Regions from separate parts of the Pseudoalteromonas obscura genome, predicted to be linked through region 1. Evidence: predicted binding sites of a transcription regulator. Region 1 holds the regulator's gene; each other region holds the start of a gene.
What was found. Region 1 encodes LexA, which represses DNA repair genes until DNA is damaged. Its sites were predicted from a motif close to TACTGTATNNNNATACAGTA; they were not measured.
Positions count from the first base shown of each region.

Region 2: a site for LexA is predicted at 1,619-1,638, ahead of imuA (translesion DNA synthesis-associated protein ImuA). Genes of this name have one in related genera too.
Region 3: a site for LexA is predicted at 1,866-1,885, ahead of dinB (DNA polymerase IV). Genes of this name have one in related genera too.
Region 4: a site for LexA is predicted at 1,790-1,809, ahead of QNM18_RS23715 (SulA-like leucine-rich domain-containing protein). Genes of this name have one in related genera too.

Region 1 is NZ_JASJUT010000023.1:27,167-30,332, reverse strand. Features, by position in the region: partial or broken gene QNM18_RS27195 (hypothetical protein) at 1-170, shown strand, start outside; gene QNM18_RS27190 (hypothetical protein) at 591-752, shown strand; gene lexA (transcriptional repressor LexA) at 1,281-1,892, shown strand; gene QNM18_RS27180 (DUF3313 family protein) at 2,249-2,947, shown strand; gene QNM18_RS27175 (efflux RND transporter periplasmic adaptor subunit) at 2,964-3,166, shown strand, end outside.
Region 2 is NZ_JASJUT010000002.1:414,299-417,464, forward strand. Features, by position in the region: gene QNM18_RS05955 (Y-family DNA polymerase) at 1-898, opposite strand, end outside; gene imuA (translesion DNA synthesis-associated protein ImuA) at 903-1,607, opposite strand; gene QNM18_RS05965 (SOS response-associated peptidase family protein) at 1,730-2,425, shown strand; gene QNM18_RS05970 (hypothetical protein) at 2,574-3,166, shown strand, end outside.
Region 3 is NZ_JASJUT010000006.1:169,844-173,009, forward strand. Features, by position in the region: gene QNM18_RS15290 (carbon starvation CstA family protein) at 1-678, opposite strand, end outside; gene dinB (DNA polymerase IV) at 792-1,847, opposite strand; gene QNM18_RS15300 (aldo/keto reductase) at 2,515-3,166, shown strand, end outside.
Region 4 is NZ_JASJUT010000013.1:211,490-214,655, reverse strand. Features, by position in the region: tRNA gene QNM18_RS23735 (tRNA-Tyr) at 1-54, opposite strand, end outside; tRNA gene QNM18_RS23730 (tRNA-Tyr) at 74-158, opposite strand; gene QNM18_RS23725 (VC2046/SO_2500 family protein) at 271-792, shown strand; gene QNM18_RS23720 (YchJ family protein) at 885-1,340, opposite strand; gene QNM18_RS23715 (SulA-like leucine-rich domain-containing protein) at 1,356-1,781, opposite strand; gene QNM18_RS23710 (tetratricopeptide repeat protein) at 1,893-2,351, opposite strand; gene QNM18_RS23705 (NCS2 family permease) at 2,470-3,166, shown strand, end outside.

The DNA.
Region 1 (3,166 bases):
CGAAAGAGTCGGGCTTTTTTCGTTTAAGTCCCTCAGCAGTGGTTAAAACGGCTCATTTCACCTTGCGCAAAAAGAGCGCTCTCACTTCGTTCGCTGTCGCTAGCCTTTTGCACGATAAGCGCAAGGTGAAGGGAGCAAACTTCACAGTGTTAATTCTTTACGCCTTTTAAATACACTCCCGTAGCAACAGCTAAACTAGCTTATTTCACCTTGCGCAAAAGAAGCGTACTCACTTCGTTCGCTGTCGCTAGCCTTTTGCACTCTAGGCCCTGAATCAAGTTCAGGGTGACGAAAAGGGGTAGCGGCCTTAGCAACTGTTAAATTAGCTCATTTCACCTTGCGCAAATTGAACGCACTCGCTTCGCTCGCTGTGATTAGTGCTTTGCTCGATGTTGAAAAGGGTTGAAAAGAAGGTTTCAGAAATAGAGCGATTTCTCCAAGGTTGTAGTTACTTTATTAAGAAATGTTTTTAATTCCTTTTTGTTGTATTGGTATTAATGAAATTACAATTTTGAAAAATAATATCGTTTATTATGTTGAAAGTAATAATAAATACTGCTAGGTTTGTTGTAGTCAATAAGGAGATAAATATGTTATTAAAATTAAAAAAGAAAAACATCAAAGTAATTAGCTATGATAAAGCCAACGTTCCTGCTGAGATGACACCACAAGTTGCCGGCGGCCTATTTAAAACGTGGGAGTGTACGGGTACAAGAACTTGTCCAGGAACATATACTACAACGGCTTGCTAACATGATAAATAGAGCTACTTGAAGTAGCTCTATGTTCTATTCATAACCACAATTTCTAATTCTTGCATCACAGCTCTAATTTTAAGCAATATTATAATCTTCTAACTATCAGATTCGAGCTAAACATTACGATTTTTAAAGTTATTAATTATTAAAAGTTGCAGTGAAGTAGGTACTACTCTATTTAATCCATGCCATGGATTACATATTTAAAAGCATTATCATTATTAACGAAGATCCACTAATAAAAGAGCAAGTGAACCAGTCGCATTGTCTTTTAATTAAATTGGGCTCTGTTGGCCTTAGATGAAGAGTGGCTGGAAAAGCACAATATGAAGTACTGTTTTATCTCCTTTGCATGCCTCTTTTGATTTATTTAATGTGCATAATCTTACCGTTGTTTCTACTCATTTAGCGCTAATCATTTTGCTGTTTTCATAATTTGCCTAAGTATTCAACGATTAGCATTGCGATTTAATTTTAACTGTATATACTCACAGTAAATGCACTGTATGGAAAACCAGTTATATGCGACCATTAACCAAACGACAAGAACAAGTTTTTGAACTCATCAAAGTTTTTATCAAAGACACAGGTATGCCGCCAACGCGAGCTGAAATAGCGGAGTCTCTCGGTTTTCGCAGTGCAAATGCGGCAGAAGAGCATTTGAAAGCGCTTGCCAAAAAAGGCGTTATAGAAATGGTACCAGGTGCCAGTAGAGGGATTCGTTTAGCTGAACCTGATGAACCCGAGCAACTCGGATTACCTCTGGTTGGGCGTGTAGCCGCAGGCGAACCTATCTTAGCGCAGGAACATATCGAAAATCACTGCAAAGTAGACCCGGGGATGTTTCAGCCTTCAGCCGATTACTTGCTTCGCGTTAACGGTATGAGCATGAAGAATATTGGTATTATGGACGGAGATTTGTTAGCGGTTCATCGCACTCAAGTCGCAAACAACGGTCAGGTGGTAGTTGCCCGTGTTGAAGAGGATGTGACTGTAAAGCGGTTTGAAAAAGTAGGAAAAAAAGTATTCTTACACGCTGAAAACGAGGACTTTTCACCGATTGAAGTCGATCTTGAGCAGGAAGTGTTTAATATCGAAGGGTTAGCAGTAGGAGTTATTCGGGGCAACCTGTAATTAGCTTACTATTTGATAGCTTGCTGTCGTTGTTTCTTCAAAGCTGGAGGCATGCTCTCCAGCTTGATTCTATCTATTTTTCTCATCTTAATTTATTGCTTATCTTTTTCGTTTTAACTTCATATCATATACTTAATTACAATTTCATAACTTAGTTCCCAAAATAGTTCGTATAAGCGAGTGATTGAAGATAATTTTGCACTTATTTAGTTATTCGCAGTCTGAGCTATTCGTCTTAGTTTATGGGGATAAAACTATAATTGTATTTGTAAATTACATTTGATTTCAAATGAGATCAAAGTATCTATTTTGATTGTGCTACAACCACAGGAAATGAATTGATTATGGAGCGGCTTATGATTTGGTTTCGTACTGTACTAATTATCACATTTGTATGTATTGTTTCTGCATGCACATCTACCCCACAAAATACGCGTTCAGGCTTTTTACCGAGTTATGATTCTTTAACCCCTTCTGAAGAATATGAGGATACTGAGCTTTATGTGGACAGCACGTTCGATCAATCGGTGCTCAGTCAGGTTGAAGTACTGTATATTCCTCAGTTTGAGGTATGGATCAATGTTCAAGAGTCGAAGTTTTTGAATATAAATCCGCTACATGTTGCTAAGTTAAGCCACTACATGCAATCAAAAATGGTAGAAAAGCTGACCCCTTATTTTCAGGTAGTGACGGAAAAGCCGCTTAACTTGAATGAGCAAATATTGATGATAGAAGGTGCATTTACAGATGTTCAGTTTGAACCGATTGCATTACAAGTAAGAGATTTTGTTCCAATTCGCTTAGTCTATAATGCAGGGAAGACGGCTTACCTTGCTGCAACTGAGCAAACTGAAGCGCTGACACATGTATCTTTGGAGTCCGCTTTTTATCTTGGCAATAACCCTCAACCCGTTGTGATGATGACCGCGCATAAAGAGCTAGATACTGTTTTAAAGGCAGATGGAACAGAGAATGTGGCAGCGGTTAAAGAAGTGCTGGATGTGTGGATAAATAACTTTGTTACGGCGATGACAAAACATCGCGATGTTAAATAGAATTAAAGGAGCTTTCATGAAGATAATAAAAAGCAAGCAGCTATGTGTAATGGCGTCAATTTGCCTTGCATTAATCGGTTGTTCAGATCAGCAGCCACAGCAGCAATCTGAACAACTTCGTCCTGTGAGGACCTTGTTGCTTTCTTCTCAGGTAGACGGTCCTTTAGTCGAGTTTCCAGCTGTTGTAGATGCAGCATCATCCGCAGATCTATCTTTTAA
Region 2 (3,166 bases), on a different contig from region 1:
GATACTCCCCTTGTGCGCTCCCTACACTCAATTGCAATGCGTCACAATCACGCTGATAAAATGTTAACTCTATGGCCTGAGTCAGCTTATTGCGCAGCCGCAAAAACTGTTCTAGTTGCACAAGCAGTTTGAGTAATGGGCGGGCTAAAAAGTCGAGGTTCTCTATTTCATACAATAAGGTTACATGACGTTCAAATACTTCAGGCGGCTGATAAAAGGTGATCGGGTGATGCAGCTTACCCTGTAAACGCCCAACATAATGTACTAATGCCGTATCGAATCGTTTACCGAGCTCCACCAATGGAATATCTAATAAGGCCTGTACTGTTTTCACGCCTACACGCGTTAGCTTTTGTTGTTGCTGATTCGTCAACGCCAAAGTATTGATTGGCAGCTTGCCTAACTGCTTCATGAGTTGTTCACGGTTCTGACTCAAGCTGTCAAACTGATTCTGTGCCAGCAGCTGTGCCGCAATAGGCGAATAGCCTAAGCTAAAATGATAATGCACATGCTGTGTTTCAAGTCGAGTTTGAATAACTTGCCAGTAACGGCCTAAGTCTTGATGTAAAGACAGCATACTCGACACTTTTAGCAATAGTCCTTCAGGTTCTGATAAGTGTATTTCAGCAGTGTCTAAATAGAGCCATTGAGCCAACTCAATTAAACGCTTTTGCGTATATACCTCACTGTATTCATGCACACATAACGACGAACTCATCGCCGCAGCAGCACCTAATCCCATACCTTTGCGCACCCCAAGCTGCTGAGCTGACCGATTCAACTGTATGACGCTGTGATTTTTACCTGAAACGATAATGGTCGGGGGCACTTGCATACCTTGAGCATGCAGGTTGTCCAATTGCAGCTGAGGAAAGTGTAAATAGAGCCAAAGAGCCATAACCCTACCTGCTCGCGCGGCGCTGTGGCTGTAAAAAAGGTAACACTTGGGCTTCAGGAGCCTTTTGCTCAGTCTGCGCTATCACAAGGGGCCATAATAATCTCCAAGGTAGGGTTAATTGGGGTTTCGCCCAACCACCGCGTAATTTATTCACCTTAATTTTAAGCCCGTCAATACCAGGCTCGAGCTGCAAGCATAAACTCACAGGCAGAGAACCAAATTGAGAAACATCGTTACGTAACAAACAACACAAACTTTTTCCCGTTTGAGCGCTCAGTAATAAACGTTTCACCTGATGTACTTGCAGATCTCGATGCCATAACAATACGCTGCCGCAAGCTCCACTCTTTAAACACTGCTCTGCCGCCCATAGTGCTTCTTGGCAAGTGCTAGTCGAGATCACCCATACAAGTTCAGTCATAACATCCTGATGTACAAGCGCATGGGCATTGATACAAGCTGGCGGGTTTATCATGACGCATAGGCGCGATTGCGAGCGAATATAAGGTAGCAGTAAACGCACTTCCCCCACTCCCGTGTGGCTTTTTATATCCACCACACCAGGCATAGGGAAACCACCATCAAGGTGTGCATCAAGCACATCATACCCAGTACTTACTTTTTCAACTAAGCGCTGAGTCAGCGGTGCATTATCAGTCCCTTGCCAAACAAGGTTCTGATGCTGTAAGAAATCGATTAAATTAGCCATATCACACAATTCACTGTATATATATACAGTATCATTGATCGATTTCAAAAGTGCAAGTTTATCGTCCGTATTGGCTGAACTATATTTGTCATAGCGGATACATTAATGTAGGTGACAAGCATATGTGTGGCAGACTTAACATCACAGATGACCCCTTTGTGATCCAAATTTTATTAGACTTGGGCATCGAAAACCCAATAGAGAAAATGCAGTTCTCACGCTTTAAACGAGCAACAGATAAAGTGAGTATCATCTATCAAGAAAATAATCAGCGTAAAGTAACTGGCGCAACTTGGTGGTTGTTACTAGCACAAACTGAAACGGGCTTTAAGCCCTCTAAATATACCTCGTTCAATAGCCGCTACGACAAACTCAATGTCACAACCAGTGCCGCATATCACCCATTTCGACACCAGCGCTGTATTGTGGTTGCAAAAGGGTTTGGAGAGACACAATATAAAAATGGAAAGCCATTACATTATTATGATTTTCATGCACACAATGCGGCACTGTGTTTCGCAGGTCTGTATAAAAAGTGGCATCATCCAGTTACCAAAGAGCAGATATTTTCCTGCTCAATCATTACGCTTTCGCCGCACCCAAAGCTTGCGCCATACCACGATAAAGCCAGCCCATTTATTTTACCTCAACAGCCGAGGTTACTAGATCAATGGTTGGATGATACTTACCATAACGTGGCACACTTCACGCCCTTACTGACGCCATATTTGCCCCAAACATTAATTGCACAACAAATTGATAAACCGAGCCGTTATAGCCCCATAGGACCAGAAGTGATTATTCCGCAAGATCAGTAGCTGTTACAAACAGCTCATGAAATAGGCAAGCACAGTAAAAAACTTAATACTAAATTAGTATTTTATTGTTTTATTAAAAATAGAGCTAAATATTTTATTCAACCTACCGACAAAAACAGCGAAATTACAACTAAATAAGGAAAGGAATATGAAAGTTAAGTCTTTAGTACTTGCTTTGGCAGGCCTATTTGCAAGTCAAGCCTATGCTCAGCCAATCGCACAGCTAGATTTTGAACGCTCATCTGAGGGAATTGAGATCAATTACGGCGATATCACTTCCATAGGACAAAGCAATCAATATCCAATATCGGGAAATTACAGTCTACAAGTGAATGCGCAAAGCCACTTTGAGATCCAACGCACATTCGCAATCAATCAAACATTTTCTCAATCAACCCCTTTCAAAGTCAGTTATGATATCAAGCTACCTGAGCTTGCTCATGCACAATATGCGCAAAACCTCTATTTCTATACATCATTCTTAATTGAGTTCGATGACGGCAGCCAAATGGTCGTGTACAACTCGGACGGCCACATAGTACCACCACAAGCCGACAGCATACATTCATTTGATTTCAAAACGACCCTGCCAAAGGGCAAAAAAATCACCAATGTGACGGCTCAGTGGAGTACCCATTTGCTTGAGGAAATGCCTGTTATTTTTGACAATATAGAAGCATCACTCGGTGAAAATAAAGGCGAAGCAAGCACGGCAATTACACACTTAACAATCGATGGCAG
Region 3 (3,166 bases), on a different contig from region 1:
GATTAATATCCAACTGGCTTTATCAGTTAAGCCAAATACCTCACTGGGAAGCGCAATAGGCATACCGCTGCCTGCATAAATTGTCGCATACAGCACCACTACACCTACTAAGCACAACGGGATCAGTGGCACTTTTCGTTTTAACAACTGGCCAATAATCAAAGCCACAACAATGGCCGACCAAGCAGGGAAAACAGCATTGGGGTTAGCAACAAACGAGTTCGCGATCACAACACCAAACACCGCATTAACCATTAAGAGTACTAAAAATACCACAATCATAAATAGCGAACGGGTGCGCTTGCCAATGACAGTTTCAGATAATGCCCCCATTGACTTGCCTTTGTGGCGAGCACTAGCCCAAAGTGCGCCCATATCATGGACGCCAGCAAAAAAGATGGTACCAATTACCACCCAAAGTACAGCTGGAACCCATCCCCAATAGACTGCAATAGCAGGACCAACTATGGGCGCAGCACCAGCCACTGAAGTAAAATGATGACCCCACAACACCACTTTATTGGTTGGAACATAATCAACCCCATCATTGAGTTCATGGGCAGGTGTGACGAAGTTATCGTCCATTTTGAAAATTTTGGTTGCGATAAACTTAGAGTATACAAACCAGCCAAACAGCATACCTAAAATACCGAACAACACTATCATGATCGATTGCACGAGATGTCCTCTGTGTTATTTTTGTATTAACATTACTCTAACACGGAAACATGCAAATTCAGTTATATTTTAGTCGCACAACCCCTAACACATATAAAGTTTATCTTGTGATCTCAATTAAATAGACCCATTTGTACCTGATTGCTCGGCGCATCACCTAAACCAATTTGCACCCCCACCAGCCGCACAGGTTTATTGCCATAGCGCGCCACAGCCTGCTCCAATAAAGTACACAAAATATCTTTGTCAATTTGATGACATTGACATTCCTTGGTGGTTTGAGAAAAGTCGTAAAACTTTACTTTAACCCCTAACTTTGTAAAGGCGCGCTCCGTTTGATATCTAGCACTTCTACGAGTAAGTTCAGGGATAAGCTTGTCACATAAAATAGCCTTTAACTGCGCTAAATCTTTAATGTCCTTCTCAAAAGTTGTTTCAACCCCTACCGACTTACGCACTCGCTCAGTCTCTACACCCCGATCATCAACACCTTGGCAGCGCCGCCATAATACATTGCCAAATTTACCAAAACGTTGAGCCATTTCATCTTGGCTCAGTGCTTTGATATCACGGCCAGTAACAAGTCCACATGCCAACAACTTTTCATGTGTCACTTTACCAACCCCGGGGATCTTTCTCAGCGGTAATTCATCGATAAAGTCATCTACCTGAGTAGGTGTGATCACACACTGGCCGTTGGGTTTATTTTCATCACTGGCTATTTTGGCTAAAAATTTGATCGGCGCAACGCCAGCTGAGGCTGTCAGCCCTGTTTCATTATAAATATCTGTGCGGATCTGTTGCGCGATCAAGGTGGCGCTGCCTTGACAAACCTCACACTCAGTAACGTCTAAGTAGGCTTCATCCAAAGACAAAGGCTCTATCAAATGGGTGTAGCGCGCAAATATTTGCCGGATTTGTTGAGAGACTTCTTTGTAAACTTGCATGCGCCCCGGAACAATGACCAATTGAGGACAAAGCTGTTTGGCTTTGTAGTTAGACATCGCGGATCGCACACCAAATTCACGTGCAATATAATTCGCGGTACTTAATACCCCGCGATGGCTATTGCCACCAATTGCCATGGGTACTTTAGCGAGTGCGGGGTTATCACGCATTTCTACCGCAGCATAAAAACAATCCATATCAATATGGATAAATTTCCTCACCGATACGCCCCTTACAAATACTGTTTACTTATACAGTATAGTGGCAGTTTTCTAGCCATTTGTCTATTGCTTCAATGACTACGATTTATGAACATCGCTTTTTAGGCCAGACTCGAGCGCTAACGCATAGCAGTACATAACAAACGCATACATCGCGTATACAGTCAGCCCTCTGCGCTTTGCAACCGTTAAGAAGAGCCCCCCAGCTGGTTTTTTGATATATAACAAATGCGATATAGCGCCTCAAAAGTATCGGTAGCTAAATACAAGGCACATAAAGACTTCAAAGATATAGAAGTACGTATTCCAAAATAGACTTATTTGATAACAAACCACCGAGCAATTGGACTCTTTCAGCCAATAAGCAATCCAAAAAATAGAACTACGAAGCCTAAATTATCAATTAAATCAAAAATAACGTAATGATCCATTTCTCAATAAACCTAACAATCGTCTACATCCAAAAACTTAGGTACAATAATTTATCAAACAAATACATCCAATCATTTGTTTACAATAAAGGCACAGTTGCTAATTTTAATAACTCAGTGTAAACAAACCTCAGCAGAATAAGTAGAAATGCTCTACACTGCTGTTAGTGAATTTGTATGTATCTAACGACTACATCTTAGCTGTTTAAACCTGTTCGATTTTGCAAGGAGTATCTATGAAGTACAGCCAATTAGGCCACTCATCACTAAAGGTTTCACGAGTTTGTTTAGGTAGTATGACTTGGGGGCTGCAAAACAATCAGCACGATGCTGATGAGCAAATCAACTACGCACTAAGTCAAGGGATCAACTTTATAGACACCGCAGAGATGTACGCAGTACCCCCGTCGCCAGATACCTATGGTAAAACCGAATTGATCATAGGTGACTGGATTAAACGCCATGAAGAAAAACGCCAAGAAGTTATTTTGGCGACAAAAATAGCAGGTGCGGGACTCGGTTGGATAAGAGAGGGCAAACCTATCGATAAAAGCGCAGTCATCAACGCTGTTGAACAATCATTACAACGACTGCAAACAGATTACATCGACGTATACCAATTACATTGGCCAAATCGCACATCACCACATTTTGGCAAACACTGGCACGGCATGTTAGACCTACACGCTGTCAGCAAAGCACAGCAGCTAGACGAAATGAGTAATATCCTCGAAGGCTTAAAAGTCTGTCAAGATCAAGGAAAGATACGTCATTGGGGGCTTTCTAACGAAACGCCATGGGGGATCAATACTTACTTACATTTGTGTGAGCAGCACGGCATAGAGCGACCAGTTTCCATTCAAAACGAATTCAATTTACTTCATGAGA
Region 4 (3,166 bases), on a different contig from region 1:
GGCTGAGCCGTCAGATTTACAGTCTGATCCCTTTGGCCGCTCGGGAACCCCTCCAATTGTACTTTGTCGTTGATGGTGGAGGGAGCTGGATTCGAACCAGCGAAGGCTGAGCCGTCAGATTTACAGTCTGATCCCTTTGGCCGCTCGGGAACCCCTCCTCAACAACGGCGCTGATAATAACAAAGTTTTTGACGAAGTAAAGAAATGTCCTAAAGTTTTTTCAAAAAATGCCGATAAATTTTCAGACTTTGAAAATTTTGGCGAAAATCCATGCAGATAGAACAATTGTTACTCAAAGAAGCGCAGTTAGGCAATGCGTTAAGTTTGAGTGTCCATGAATCGCGTAGAAGCGATTTTGCTCTGCTCTTAAGTGCATTGTCACAAGATGCATTGGACTTTAGCCAATTTGACTTACCACGAAGTGCTGTTGACGAAGCAGATAAGTCTGAAGAGGCATTGCGAAAAGAGTTACAAGTAGGCCCGAAGCAACCTTTGGCACCTGAAGAGTTTGACTTTTTAATTGGTCAATACAACCGATATTTTGTGAAAGATGGTGGGCTAGAAGATATCAAGCTAAATGAGTGCCTTGATCCTGAACCATTTCATATTCGTGACGATAAAACGCATATCCCTTTAAACGTCATGGAAAACCTAGAGCCAGCAGTGAAAGCAAAACTATATAAACAAAAGCATCCTGAAATCGAAGTTAAAGAAAGAGAAATAGATGCTGCCGGGTTTTATGATCAGTTAGCCAGTGGAGAAATGCAGTCTCAGTTAAGTGTGGCTGTATAATCGCTTTATTATGATTCTGATAGGATAGGGAGTACTGATTAAATCTCGAAAGTGGCATTGGTGAGGTAACGCCACTTCAGGCTGAGTACAGGTTATCCGTGACACTTCTTGAACTTTTTCCCACTTAAGCAGGGACAAGGATCGTTTCGGCTTACTTTTTTACTCTCTTCAGGGTAAAGAACGCCGTCAAGATATAGCCATGCGCCATTTTCTTTTACAAATCTGGAGCGTTCATGCAACACGCTCAGCTGCACCCCTTCCAAATACGATGCTTTGAATTCTACATATTGATATTGGTCATCTTGATCAGTTTCAATAACATCCAAATGAACAAACTTAACTTGTTGAGCGAACATAAGTATATCTTCGACTGTGTGCTCGCTGCGTGTTTTTGATGCATACGTATTTAAAATATACTCACATTCCTTTGTACAGTATGCACTATAACGAGAGCGCATTAGCTGTTCAGATTGGTGAGGAGTAGACTGTCCTTTAATAAATGGCTTGCAGCATTGCTCAAAGGCTTGTGTGTTACCACAAAAACACATAAATGACCTATATAGTTAGTGTGTGAGCTTTGATAGTGGCAATTGAGCAAAGTCTTTAAAGCAGTATAGTGCTGTTTTAGAGTGATTTAGGCTACGGTATTCAATTTGCTTTTTCGTCAAAATACCCGGCCAAGTGATGACAGCCGCAAAATTACCATTGGACAAAGCGCTATCCAGAGTATGTTCTAAGTTTATCAGATCCTTTTGCTTAAGCACTAGTAGCTTATTCACATCGATATTATAGCCATCTAACATAGATTTACTGAAAACCTGATCAGGTGCTATCAAAAGTGTCCAACCAGCTTTTGAATTACAACGAGATAAGATTTTTAAAAGTTCATTACTGGTGGTTGTTTCATCGTATGCATCCAAGATATTCAAACTACTGGCATGGCTAATGCTGCTCGATTGCGTTTTTACATTGGGTGTGATTGGTAACATGATTAGACCACTGATTCTTTATACAGTGTATATACAGTATTTCATACAGTGGTTTTAATCAAGTTTTATTTGATGTTTTTTTGTTCACTTCGAATCATTAACACCTGCGGCCTATTCTGGGTTTGCCCCAAAATGCATTTGCTGATGGATTTGTTCAAATAGTGTCGCGGCATAACATTGTGCGTCTATGTAGCGTTTTGTTGTTAGGTGGGGGCGCACTTCATTGAGAGTGCTTAATGCCGCGCTATTGCCTTGACTCTGCGCTAGACTTAACCAAGCTACACCGTGAAAAACACTTTTAGGTACGCCTTGACCTTTTATAAATAACAGGCCTAAATAAAATTGTGCTTTGTTGTCACCTGACATCGCTGCCAATCTCATCCATTTAGCGGCAAGCGGATACTGCTTTTCTTTGATGTAATAAAGGCCTTTTTTATAAGCTTGCTCTGGATCTTGTGCCTTTGGCCAGCTGTGTTTGGGGTCTGGTTCTTGGGTAACAAATTCGAGTACATTGAATAGTTGTTGCTCGAGGTCTCCGCCATAAGCTTTTGTAGATTGATTGCTTTTCATACTCTCTTCACTTATTACAACTTAGTTTTCATTGTAGCTGATTTTTAGTTTATTTGTCCGTTTATGGCGAGGAAATATGGTAAAATCGCCCCCTCGTTTCCATTTAAAATACAAAGACATGCTAGAAAAACTATTTTCTCTCAAAGCGCTACAGACCAATGTAAAAACGGAGGTTGTGGCAGGGCTCACTACATTTATTACCATGGTTTATATTGTATTTGTTAATCCGGCTATGCTGGCGGAAGCTGGCATTGATCATGGTGCAGCGTTCGTTGCCACGTGTTTAGCCGCAGCAATTGGCTGTTTTATCATGGGCTTCTTTGCAAATTACCCATTGGCTTTGGCACCAGGTATGGGGTTGAATGCATTTTTTACATATGGTGTTGTTTTAGGTATGGGGCATAGCTGGCAAACTGCCTTGGGAGCGGTCTTCCTATCTGGGTGCTTGTTTTTACTACTGAGTATTTTCAAAATTAGAGAGTGGGTTATTCAGGCAATTCCAGTGGTACTAAAGCGTGCGATAGCAACTGGGATAGGCGCATTTTTAGCTTTGATCGCATTAAAGAATGCTGAAATTATTGTTTCGAGTCCAGCCACATTTGTGCAACTTGGCGATATCACCAGTCCCGGCCCTTTGTTGGCCATTTTCAGCCTTTTTGTGATAACTGCATTGATGTATAGAGAGTGGAAAAGCGGCGTACTGATCAGCATTTTATTAGTCACAGTTATCGCTTGGGGGGCTGGCTTGGTTGAGTACCAAGGCATTGTTTCTGCGCCACCGAGCATTGCGCCTACTTTAGGGCAGCTAGATATCG